Regions from separate parts of the Paenibacillus sp. AK121 genome, predicted to be linked through region 2. Evidence: riboswitches for the same ligand, from Rfam matches in the RefSeq annotation. Region 2 holds a riboswitch; each other region holds the start of a gene.
What was found. A riboswitch is a leader RNA that binds a small molecule or an ion and turns the genes downstream of it on or off. The one in region 2 is predicted to bind cyclic di-AMP.

Region 1 (4,200 bases), on a different contig from region 2:
CACTAAAGGGGATCGAGGACGGGCCTACAGGTGTCTCAGCATCCTCGGCCTTGCGTCCGGCATGGCCTAATTGAATGGCAATTTTGGCACCATACTTGTGGACTTCCTCTACAATTTTACGATATGCAGGAATATGTTCGTCACTCCAAATGCCCAAATCACGATCTGTAATGCGTCCATCCGGATGAACCGCTGTCATTTCCACAATTATGAGCCCAGTCCCTCCTATCGCGCGACTCACATAATGGACATAATGCCAATCCGTCGGTTTGCCGTCCTTGGCCTTCACGCTGTATTGGCACATTGGGGGCATGACAATCCGATTTTTTAATGAAAGCCCCTTTAATTGATAAGGAGTAAACAAGTCGGTCACTTTTATCCATCCTTCCCTCAATTCCAAGTATGTATTATTATGAATAGCATCCCCATTATACACCAGCTGTCATGGTATACCGAATCCTTTGTAAGGCTAAAACTTGCGAAAATGCTTCAGTTTTCGGTCATGTTTAAGAGAATATGTACGTTTACTTCGTCATCTTCACGGATACCCGCTTCATGATGTACTTCTCTTCAGCCGTGTAGGGCTTCACTCAATCACCAGCATAATTTTAATAGGACAGGTACATAATAGCTGAGAGCACCACTAGGTACCACTGCACGGAAAGGGGGAATACAAATGCGGTACAGGGGAGTGTTGCCATGTTTAGCACTGTTACTAGCATTTTCAAGTTTTCCCGTTCACGCGGACACGCCTTCCAACATTGGAACGCCCCATCCCAAGGAAGCTGTTGTCGCTACTTCGGTATATCAAAGTAAAGATCGAGCTACTCCAACATTAGCGATGCTACGAAAAAAGCATGCGGACATTTTTAAAATGTGCGGCCCGCACACCCGCCAAATTGCCTTAACCTTTGATGATGTGCCCGATTCAAGGTATACGCCGCAGGTTTTGGACGTATTACACGCAAATGGTATCAAAGCTACCTTTTTTATCGTCGGCCACCGTGCGGAAAAGCATCCGGGGATCATACGCCGTATCATCCGTGAGGGTCATGCTATAGGAAACCATTCCTATACTCATCCGGATTTCAGGAAGGCCAGACCAGAACGTTTTCGCCACCAGATTACAAAAACAGAACGCATTTTAGAAGCCAGTATAGGTTTTCGGCCCAGATTGATACGACCACCCTATGGTGAAATCACGGAGCCTCAAATCCAGTGGGCACGTCGTCATGGGTACATGATCGTCAATTGGAATGTGGACTCTCTAGACTGGAAGGGATTAAGCAAAACACAAATTCAGCGCAACGTGATCCCGGCTACCGGACCTGGCTCCATTATTTTAATGCATGCAGGTGGAGGTCAAAGTTCCAACTTGCAAGGCACTGTCCAAGCTTTGCCGGGTCTAATCCACTCTCTAAAAGCTAAGGGCTACAAATTTGTCACTGTCCCCCGGCTACTTCACACATCGGAACGAAAATAACAGTATGTCTAAGCTTCAAATATACCAACAACGTAAAAAGGCTGCCTTAACGAGCAGAATACTTCTGCTTGTAAGACAGCCTTTTTTAGCGATAAACAACCGGGCCTAATAAAAAGTTGTCCCAGTTATATGTTGTATGATAGATCAAGTTTACATAACTTATATTATGTTTAATTAAATCATACATAAGCACAATGCTATTTATCAATGACGTACAGTTTCACATTCTGGAAGCCGAAGTCGTTCACGAATGATTTATTGCCAGGGATAAAGATATCAATCCGCTTTCCGGTAATAGCACTGCCCTGATCACGGGCAACGGCCACAAAAGAATGGTCTGGCAATCCGGGATGGGAATAACCTGTAACTAGCACCTTTGTTCCCATAGGAATGACTTTCGGGTCTACCGCAATTGTACCTAGCTTAAGCGGATTGCCGTAATAATCGACCGCACCCCATTTGCCATTTTCATCAGCTGCGGCAGAATATGCTGTAGCTTTAACATCAACTACTTTACTGTATTTAAATGTTTTGCCCCATGCTTCAATTGTTGGCTTCTCATTCGCTGGTGCTTTCTCTGTAAGAAGCTGTGGCTTCGAATCCGAAGCCGCCTTTACACTTTTTTCGTCTGGCACTTTAATTTGCAGACCTGCATATATGTTGTTGGACGCAATATCCGGGTTAGCCTTCGTCAACTCATCTACTGATACCCCATAACGTTGAGCAAGCAAAAAGAAGGTATCGCCTTCTTTGGCAGTGTGAAGCGAAGCAGCATCTGCTACTCCAGCTGTCTGTGCCAGCCCTGCAATAGCTGCAGCAAGCACCGTAAATTTCATAGTTTTTCCAATATGTTTTAAATGTTTCAAAGATATGTACCTCCTCTGTTATGCCTGCGAAGTTAGCTGTCGGATTCGGACTCAGGAGAAGCCCTATGCTTGTGCAATTCACCCCTAGGCATATTCCACAACATCTCTATGATGCATTGGAATCATTGCCGTTGTTACGTCCCCCGCACTTCCCATGGTTTGAGCCCAGCACCTGAGTATTTATTATCATTACTGCTGCCCCGGTAAGTTTTGGCTTACTGCATAATATCACAATTTTGTAACCTTATCTGCATGAAAATGTTGGTAACCTTGAATATCATACTATACTCGTTACAATTTTGTCATCAAGAATCCGTTTTCTGTTACGAAAATATGGAGATATAGTGACAAAAAGAGAAAAGCCCTCCGTGAAACATCATCACGAGAGAGCTTTGTTAATATTTCATAAAAGCATTTTCTTACAGCACTTTAGCAAGAAAATCACGGGTACGGTCATGGCTTGGAGTACCGAATACTTGCTCAGGCGTACCTTGTTCTATAATTTGACCGTTGTCCATAAAGATGATTCGATCCCCTACCTCACGGGCAAAGCCCATTTCATGCGTCACGATCACCATCGTCATGCCGCCCTCAGCGAGCTTCTTCATCACGTCCAGAACCTCTCCAACCATTTCAGGGTCAAGGGCAGAAGTAGGCTCATCGAACAGCATTACGTGCGGCTGCATGGCCAAAGCACGTGCTATCGCAATACGTTGTTTTTGACCGCCAGATAACTGGTTTGGGTAGGTATTCTTCTTATCCTCAAGACCCACGGTCCGCAGGAGCTCCAGTGCAATTTTCTCCGCTTCTTTCCCCGACTGCTTTTTCACCTGCGTTGGTGCAAGCGTCAGATTCTGCAGTATTGTTTTATGCGGAAACAGATTAAAATGCTGGAAAACCATCCCCATCTTCTCCCGAGTCGCATTAATATTATGACCACGGGCCGTAATCGGCTCACCCTCAAACAAAATTTCCCCTTCTGTTGGCTGTTCCAACAGATTCATACAACGCAAAAACGTACTTTTTCCTGAACCACTCGGGCCGATAATGACGACTACTTCACCTTTGGCGATATCTATATCAATGCCTTTTAAAATTTCATTCTTACCGAATGATTTACGCAGTTGTTTAACGGTGATCACTGGCTCTCAACTTCCTTTCCCATAAACCCAACAGCTTAGATAAGCTGAATGTCATTACAAAATAAATAGCGGCTGCGATTACGAACGGACTCAAGCCTTCGTAGGTAATATTCTTAATGACCTGGGCTTGATACATAATATCCACCATCCCAATGGTCGAAATAATTGATGATTCTTTAATGATCGTAATGAACTCATTACCAATAGCAGGCAATATAGATTTAAATGCTTGCGGTAAAATGACATGACGCATTGCTTTGCCTCGTCCCATCCCAAGCGAGCGGGCAGCTTCCATCTGTCCACGGTCTACTGCCTGAATACCAGCACGGAAAATTTCAGCCAAATATGCCGAACTATTCAGAGACAACGTAATTATACCGGACTGAAGTGGCGTAAAATTAACCCCCAACGTCAAAGCAACTCCGTAATGAATGATCATGAGCTGCACCAGCATAGGTGTGCCGCGCAGTATCTCTACATATGCGGTACCTAACCACTCGATAATACGAATCCCACTCATCCGCAGCAAGGATATGATCAGACCAATAATGAATCCGAACAGTACTCCAAGCGCAGACAGCAATAGGGTGTAGCCGATACCCGTAGCGTAGAAACTGCGATATTTCAAAAATATATCTACAATGCTATTCGAAGAAACTTGTCTGTCGGCAGACAGTGCACTTGCTTCTGTAGAAAACTTCTCAATCGA
Region 2 (4,200 bases):
GAACAAAATGGATTGTACGCCCAGTAAAATGAAGGCCCACAAGTAACCGACATACATACTGCGAAGCACATACAGTCCGTAGCCTGGCTCTTTAGCACGTGGCCATGCATTTAGTCCAACCTGACGCATAAGCCCGTCACCGCCTACCAAGGAGAAATAGATAGCTACAGCCATGAAGAAGGTAACACCAACCTGGAATACCATAAGAAATAAAAGCATGCCCTTACTGCCTGCTTCAGCTTGCAATAAAGGTAGCATGTTCATTGTCCCAGCTATACTAGCAATAAAGTATACAATGGACAGAATAATACCACGAACAAATGAAGTATGTCGTCGAGTGAGTGACGCATACACAATGGCAAGTACGCCCAGGACAAAGCTAAATAGGGCATAACCCGCATAAGTCATCCAATTCGCCCAGTATGTTTGCTTTTTAACATAGTCGGTATAGGACGAAGGGGCCGAAAAGCTTTGGGTAAACGAGCGAACATCCCCGTCTTCAAAAGTAAAAGCCAGCGTAAGTACCGAGGCGCCGATTTTCTTTTCGTCCACGGTATATTTTAATCCACCTTCCCCCTCAGTGGTCGCGAGCTTCAATTCAGATGGCTTAAAGCCAAAGCGTTTGATCCATATTGCTGCAGCCTGTTCCTTGGCTTCGAGCGTCATGTCACCCTCAGCTACACGTACAAGTCTGCTTCGTGCTTGTTCATCTGTAGAAACATCAGCCTGTGTGTAATTGGTGCTGGAGGTGATCCGTTTAAAGCTAACGACCTTCCCAGTGGATAAATCCACATGGATTTGCAGCTTGCCCTTCGCTGAGGAGTCAGGCAAATCAACCCGAAAGGTTTCATAAGGATAATTTTTTTTCCATGTACGATCGTACTCTTGAACCAATTTTTCTCTGGATAAATAACCGTACAAATCTGTTTCAGCCTGATAGGTTACGACGGGCTTCTCTGGCTGTGATTCCGTATAGCCCAGCTCGGAACGGGCAAAGTCCAGGGCGTGTATGACCGCTTCTTGTTTGCTGATGACCTTTGCATTCATCAATGATTCCGGACTTGGATTGCTAATTGAGGGAATAAGCAATTGAAAGATAAAAAAGCAAATCAGGCCAACCCCGCCCAGCAAGCCTAATTTTTTGAAGTTGGCCGTGAGCACGACCGGTTTCCCGATAGGATTCATGAGTTTCCTCCTTAATCTGTAAATAAGAACATCCATTAAAGATATCATACTGCACAGGTTCCCGCCAACAGACCAGCGATATTCATGAAAATAGAGTGAAAGCACTTTAAAGTTTTAATAAAATTAGATAAGCTGTGATTAATCGATGTCTATTCGCGAATTAAAGCCAATTTCACGTTTTTTCGGCGAAATCGGTTTTGTGATCTGGATAGAGAAGGATTATAATCTTGAGGCAATGCCTATGAAATATATGGGTAATGATATACATTTAAGCCGAATTTCTATGAGAAAACGGGGGAACCATGTTACTGGGGTGAATTTTACAGCCGATCCTGATGGACCGGAAGTGTAAATAGGGCATACTGTGCTGTCCGAATCCGTCAGCTAACCTCGTAGGCTGTGGGCAGGAACCAAGTCAGGCACTCGGTTTTCCGGTGTCTTTTTTTGTGTGTATAAAAGTGTTTGGATTGGTTAGACCGCTGCGGGTTCAGATTATTCTTCCAATTGCAGTTATCCCCGGATTTTTTTGATTGTATAAACCCTTTAATGGTTAAAATCCGGAGATAAAGGCAAACGCTTCGCTTCTTCAGAACAATTCTGCCCCCTTCGCTGCTGCTCGCCAATAGCACAGGGAGCCGAGTAGTGTTTGACATGCATTCTTCCTGTATTCAGGGAATGCTAATTATAGCTACTTAAGGTTTGGAAAATCAAAAAAATCAGGGGCAACGACGATCGGAAGATAAATGGAACGCGTAGCGGGCTTACACCGTATTAAGTCACTGTTTTTATAGTTTTAAGGATTAGGAGAGAAGTGATGAATAGATGAATCCCAATGCACGCTGGCTTCGGCTTTCTCCACCGCAGATATTCGTTGCAGGCTTTGCCATTATCATTCTAATAGGTAGTTTATTGTTAATGCTGCCCATCTCTAATACAACAGGAAAACCACTTGCGTTTATAGACGCTTTGTTTACTGCCGCATCCGCGACCTGTGTAACCGGACTTGTCGTTAAGGATACAGGGCTCTTTTTTACAACCTTTGGTCAAATCGTTATCGTTGCGCTGATCCAGATCGGTGGTCTTGGCTTTATGACCATGGCTACCTTGATCGCGCTGGTGTTCAAACGTCGCATTTCCTTGCGGGAGCGCCTTATTTTGCAAGAAGCGATGAATCAGACCTCTGTCGAAGGAATTGTTGGATTGATCCGCAAGGTGCTATGGTACTCGCTGATGATTGAGGGCGTATGTGCAGCTATTTTTTCGATTCGCTGGTCATTTGATATGCCTGTCGGCAGGGCGATTTATTTTGGAATTTGGCATGCCATTTCCATGTTTAATAATGCTGGTTTTGATTTATTCGGTGAATTTCGCAGCCTGACAGGTTATGTATATGATCCGATTGTTAATTTTACAGCCATGTTTCTCATTATTTCGGGTGGTATTGGTTTTGTAGTGATGTCAGACCTGGCAGATTATCGTAAGCGTAAGAGACTATCCTTACATACCAAGGTGGTACTCAGCATGACAGCTGCTCTGATTGTCGTCGGGACGCTCGTCATTTTTGTATTTGAGTTTACGAATCCAAAGACGCTTGGTTCGCTTGATTGGGGTGGTAAACTGCTGGGTTCTTTATTCCAGTCCGTTACTCCACGTACCGCAGGTGCCAACACGCTGGACATTGCAGGCTTGCGGCAGGCTACGCAGTTTTTTATCATCATACTTATGTTTATTGGAGCTTCGCCTGGCTCCACTGGGGGCGGGATTAAGACCACTACATTTGCCCTGCTCATTGGAGCGGTGTTTTCGATGCTGCGGGGACGGGAAGATATTGTGCTGTTTCGGTACCGACTTGCGCAGGCACGAATTTATAAGGCTTTGACCATTACCTTGCTGGGGCTGCTGTTCGTGATTGGGGTGACGATGATTCTGTCCGCAACCGAAGATCATCATTTTCTAATGATCTTGTTCGAGACAGTGTCTGCATTTGGTACAGTAGGGCTGTCTATGGGGCTTACACCTGATTTGTCAGTTGTAGGCAAGCTGGTGATTACTCTGACGATGTTTGCAGGCAGGCTGGGTCCACTCACGCTAGCTTATGCACTGGGACCGAAAAAGGGTAAGGAATTGTATCGTCATCCAGAAGGTAAAATAATTATAGGGTAAGGGAGTTTTCGAGTAGATATGAAAACGCAGCAGTTTGTAGTCATTGGCCTGGGACGGTTTGGCTCAAGCCTGGCTTTGCAATTGGTGGATATGGGGTGCGAGGTGCTGGGCATTGATCGGAATGAGGATGTTGTAGACAGTATGAGTGAGATCCTGACACATACTGTCGTGGCGGACGCTACAGATGAGGATGCGTTGCGGTCACTGGGCATCCGTAATTTCGATTGCGGCATTGTTGCAATTGGTGATGATATTCAGGTAAGCATCCTGACCGCCATTTTGCTGAAGGAGCTGGGTGTGAGAAAAGTCGTAGCCAAAGCTATATCTGTACTGCATGGGCGTGCGTTAGAGAAGCTTGGGGTGGACCGAGTCATTTATCCGGAACGAGATATGGGTATTCGGGTAGCGCATCAGCTGGTCACGCCTAATCTGCTCGATTATTTGGAGCTGTCCAAGGAATACAGCATTGTGGAACTCAATGTGCCTGCATGTCTGAATGGCAAAACGTTAGCAGAATTAAATGCTCGTACCCGCTTTGGTTGCAGCATCGTGGCACTTCATACGGCGAATGGTATCTTGATCGCGCCGACAGCTATGGATCGGCTGAAAGCAGACGATATTATGGTCATTATCGGCTCCAATGACAATATCGGCCGCTTTGAGGATGAGGTCGTTAATGTCAATGAAGAGGGTTAAATTCTCTACACCATACGGTAGCCTGCAAACGATGCACGTGTCTCGCTAATCCAGCGTCGTGCTGTCGGGCCGAGATCGGCCGTTTCTGAGTATATGAGGGAGGTCGTTCGGCGTGTCTCCTTCAAATCAGGCAAGTACAATGCAGTAAGTCCATTA
Region 3 (4,200 bases), on a different contig from region 2:
GTCCCCTTAATGATCGCTTTATCCCGCTGGATGTCTTCAACGCGAAACGTGACATCACCGCCGTACGATTTCCGAACGACCAAGTCTCCTAAACTCATCACACTGTATCACCCCTCCTATATCGTATGGGTGAATGCACAGTTTGGTTCCAACTTAGGATATACCAGCCTCCAATAGCACGGCGCTCAGACGCGCAAATTCCTCGATACTCAGCGTTTCCCCTCGACGGGAGGGCTCAATATCAGCTTGTTGCAACAGCGGCTCCAGCGTGTCCCTGTTCTCTTTGGTGAAGAAGCGGCTTTTCAGGTTATTTGAAATGGTTTTACGGCGTTGGGCAAAAGCGGCATGAACCACTTCAAAAAAGTGCTTCTCGTCCACCACTTCCACCGGAGGGACTTCTCGTACACGCAGCCGAATAACTGCCGAATCAACATTCGGCTGCGGAATAAACACTGTATTCGGCACCGTACAGACTAACTCAGGCTCACTGTAATATTGCACGGCTATGCTTAAGCTGCCGTAATCCTTCGTACCAGGAGACGCAGCCATGCGCTCAGCCACCTCCTTTTGAATCATAACGACGATATTCTCCAAAGGAAGCTTGTCCTCCAGTAGACGCATCAGAATCGGTGTAGTGACGTAATACGGCAGATTAGCGACGACACTCACTTTGCCCACGTCTGCAAAGTCAGCTGCAAACACTTCACGCAAATCCAGCTTTAACACGTCTCCATGGCGAACCTTTACATGCTCGTAAGGGGCCAGCACTTCTTCAAGAATGGGCAACAGCCGCTGATCAATCTCAACAGCGGTAACTGCCTTAGCGGATTGCGCCAACTTCTCGGTCAAAGCTCCAATGCCCGGACCGATCTCAAGCGCGCCCTTTGTATCATCCAATCCGGCAGCATTTACGATCTTGCTCAGAATATTTTGATCAATCAGAAAGTTTTGTCCCAGACTCTTTTTGAACGAAAAACCGTGCCTTTGAATAATTTCCTTCGTACGCCGCGGTGTTGCTATATCTTGAATCCCTGTCATACGGATATCACAATCCTTCACTTTCGATTTGTGCCAGCGCGCTGGCAAATTCCTCACGACTGATCTGAAATACAGAGAGCCGCTTATGTAGCTGCTTTCCGTTACAATAGCCAATACCCAGTACATTCCCCAAGGCCATACGGCGTGCAGCAGCATTGGGGTGGGTAATAAGTCCAGCGTCAATCAGGTCCGCCATCTCAATCAGCGGTTCGGCGCCTTCCACTGTCGTATGTACCCGTGCGAGAGCATGTCTGATGGCTTCCGGGGAGGCATTCTCCACGCCAATATCCCCTTTGCGCGTCGCCTCTGCCTCAGGTATAAATGCCTGCTTGCAGCCGGGGACCTTAGAGGCGATAATTTTACGGATACGCTCCCCTGCATGATCGGGATCAGTTAAAATAATGACCCCCCGCCGTTCCTGTGCCAATGCAATTTTCCGCAGCGTCATTTTATTAATGGCTGAACCGCCAGTTTCTATCGTATCTGCTTCGACAGCACGGCGAATGGCTACCGTATCATCCCGGCCTTCCACCACGATCACTTCCTTGATCATCTTCGTTTCCCTCCACTGCTACACAGCAACATATATTATCTTTCCCTGCTTTTGAAAACAAAATAAGAAGAGGATATCCTCTTCTTAGCATGGTATAACTATGTTGTTAATACTATCGCATTGTCCTCAACATACACAACCTGTTTTAGTTGATTTCCGGCTTTACAGGTCCGATAACATATACGGTTTTACCGTGCTTACGACCAAATTGGTTAGCCCGGCTTAAACTCTCATAATACACATCGATTTTGTGGCCTTTAATCGCGCCACCGGTATCCTCCGCACGGCGGAAGCCTACCCCTTCAATATACACCCACCAGCCGATGGGAATTACATTCGGATCGACAGCGATGGTGCGTCCTTCCGTGACACGCGTGCCGGAGGCGGTACGTGTACCGATACCTGGCTCCTGGGCAGAGTACGCCGTCATGGAGACATTTTGTAAAACTTTTTTATAATTAAAATTAATACCTGCTTTACGGACAGCACTGCCCGAACTAACCTTTGTAGCCTTAACCGCATCTTTAGGGCCGATGGAAGCAGCTAGAACGACCGGTTTTTTCTTCGTTCCTACCGCAATTACCTTATCCACACGATTTTGTGCGACTTCCTTGTTGACCAGCTGTTTGGACACCAATTTCCCATCATGGTATACCTTTTGAACATGCTGGACTACCACACCCGATTTGCCACTTTGAATGACTCGATTATCGCCTTTATAGAGACTTGGATCTGCCGTTTTGATGACCTGATAAGGCACTTGTTTTTTCTGTTCGACCTGCTGTTTCTTCACACGGACGATTTTTATGTCCATGTTAGCTGAAACAGAGGCATCCAACGCAGGGTAAACTTTATCCGTTGATGATAATTTATAGCCCGAAGTGCGAATGGCACCCTCTACTGTATTTTCTGTTGTGTACAGCTTTTTCGTCTCATTGCCTGAGGATACTTTAACCTGATTGGCACGTTTAATGACTACGCGATCCCCATCTTGTACTGCTCCGTTTAGCGGCATGGAAATTGTATCATGCGGCTGAAGTGAAATAGAATGCTCATTGAGCAAATCTTGGAGCTTGGATTCCCGGGTTTCTACCGCAGATGCCTTACCATCGATGACAAAAAAGACTTGTTTTTTAGATTGCGTGTACATCAGAATTGAAATCATAATCGTTAGTGCGATTAGAAAAATAGCAACCAAAGCAGCCTGGCGCACATTCTCTTGCTTCCAACGTAATACGTAAGACATGCTGGATGAGCGTGACTCATGGGTCTCCTCTTTTCGGAAAATGCCCATTTCCTCCGTCCTCCTTACATAGCCCGCCGTCTGGAGTAAGACATAGTTGATCGTTGACGTGACTATAACAGATTTTCTACAAGACAAGCCCGTACTGCGACTGTCCTGCACCATGTACCCGTCTTCGCGGCATGCTGTCCTCCCCTGTTTAACCACAGTATGATGACAGATTTTCTTTTATTCACAACAAAAAAAGCCAAAGAAAGAGACTAGAGAGCTCTTTCGTGGCTTCCGACATGTGTGAATATGCGGGAAAACTTATGCACGAGATGGCTTCTCTCTTGTTACGCTTACGGGGTTAGCTGTCGGGTTCGGACGTAGAGAGTCGCCCTAGCTTAGGTCAACCGCTCATGGCGGTCGCCTTCACATTCACCCCGAAGACCCAGAAAGAAATCGAAATACGGCTTCTCTACCTGTTCAATCCCATCCGGGAAATGAATTTCGGTCGAGCCGGCTACTGAGAGATATTATCTCTTGCACATACACCGGACGTACTGTAAGCCATATCGGTTCCCCCGTTCCCTGTAAAAGGGACTCAGCGAGACTGGTTCATGAAATGATTTGTTGATGTTTACACTCAACAACAATTCACTGAAAAGATGATATCCTGTTTCCATGCATGTTGTAAAGCAGGTTTCAAGTACATTTCTCAAAATATTCGGTTAAAAAATTGTAATATTCTTGAGTTTCCTGCAACAAAATCATAATTAGCTCCGTCTATCTCTTTATTTTGATTGATTTCTTCGCTTTTTCACTGAATGTCAAATCGTTCCAAGGCATTTTGGGTCGTAATGGATACCAATTCCTCCACCGTAATTCCCTTAATTTGGGCAGCTGCCTCTGCCACCAATCTCACATGTGCCGACTCATTTCGCTTCCCACGAAACGGATGAGGCGTCAAGTAAGGCGCGTCCGTTTCAATAAGCAGACGGTCCAACGGTACCTGGGCCAGCACCTCTTTTGGCTGCTTGGCATTTTTGAACGTTATGGGCCCGCCGAAGGAAAGGTGGAAACCCATATCCAGCACCATTTTAGCTGTCTCCCAACTCCCAGAAAAGGAGTGCATGACTCCGCCAATCTCGCCCGCCTTTTCCTCACGTAAAATCCTCACAATATCTTCATGTGCATCCCGGTTATGGATAACAATTGGCATGTTGAGCTCACGTGCCAGGCCAATTTGATTTCGAAGTACCCGCTGCTGCACATCCTTTGGTGATGTATCCCAATAATAATCCAGACCGATCTCTCCGATCGCTACAACCTTTTTATGACTGCATAACGATGCAATCCATTCTAAATCACCCTCCTGCATTGT

Region 1: linked by a shared signal. The riboswitch ahead of KSP24_RS23945 (3D domain-containing protein) and the one ahead of KSP24_RS13500 (TrkH family potassium uptake protein) in region 2 are both predicted to bind cyclic di-AMP.
Region 3: linked by a shared signal. The riboswitch ahead of KSP24_RS22750 (resuscitation-promoting factor) and the one ahead of KSP24_RS13500 (TrkH family potassium uptake protein) in region 2 are both predicted to bind cyclic di-AMP.

Annotation. Positions count from the first base shown of each region.
Region 1 is NZ_JAHPJM010000021.1:10,620-14,819, forward strand. Features, by position in the region: gene KSP24_RS23935 (NADH:flavin oxidoreductase/NADH oxidase) at 1-373, opposite strand, end outside; gene KSP24_RS23940 (polysaccharide deacetylase family protein) at 677-1,483, shown strand; gene KSP24_RS23945 (3D domain-containing protein) at 1,681-2,349, opposite strand; cyclic di-AMP (ydaO/yuaA leader) riboswitch at 2,356-2,525, opposite strand; gene KSP24_RS23950 (amino acid ABC transporter ATP-binding protein) at 2,769-3,491, opposite strand; gene KSP24_RS23955 (ABC transporter substrate-binding protein/permease) at 3,478-4,200, opposite strand, start outside.
Region 2 is NZ_JAHPJM010000006.1:225,442-229,641, reverse strand. Features, by position in the region: gene KSP24_RS13510 (CPBP family intramembrane glutamic endopeptidase) at 1-1,185, opposite strand, end outside; cyclic di-AMP (ydaO/yuaA leader) riboswitch at 1,447-1,599, shown strand; gene KSP24_RS13500 (TrkH family potassium uptake protein) at 2,008-3,348, shown strand; gene KSP24_RS13495 (potassium channel family protein) at 3,367-4,044, shown strand; gene KSP24_RS13490 (LysR family transcriptional regulator) at 4,050-4,200, opposite strand, start outside.
Region 3 is NZ_JAHPJM010000017.1:79,816-84,015, forward strand. Features, by position in the region: gene yabG (sporulation peptidase YabG) at 1-98, opposite strand, end outside; gene rsmA (16S rRNA (adenine(1518)-N(6)/adenine(1519)-N(6))-dimethyltransferase RsmA) at 154-1,038, opposite strand; gene rnmV (ribonuclease M5) at 1,046-1,591, opposite strand; gene KSP24_RS22750 (resuscitation-promoting factor) at 1,737-2,885, opposite strand; cyclic di-AMP (ydaO/yuaA leader) riboswitch at 3,157-3,436, opposite strand; gene KSP24_RS22755 (TatD family hydrolase) at 3,637-4,200, opposite strand, start outside.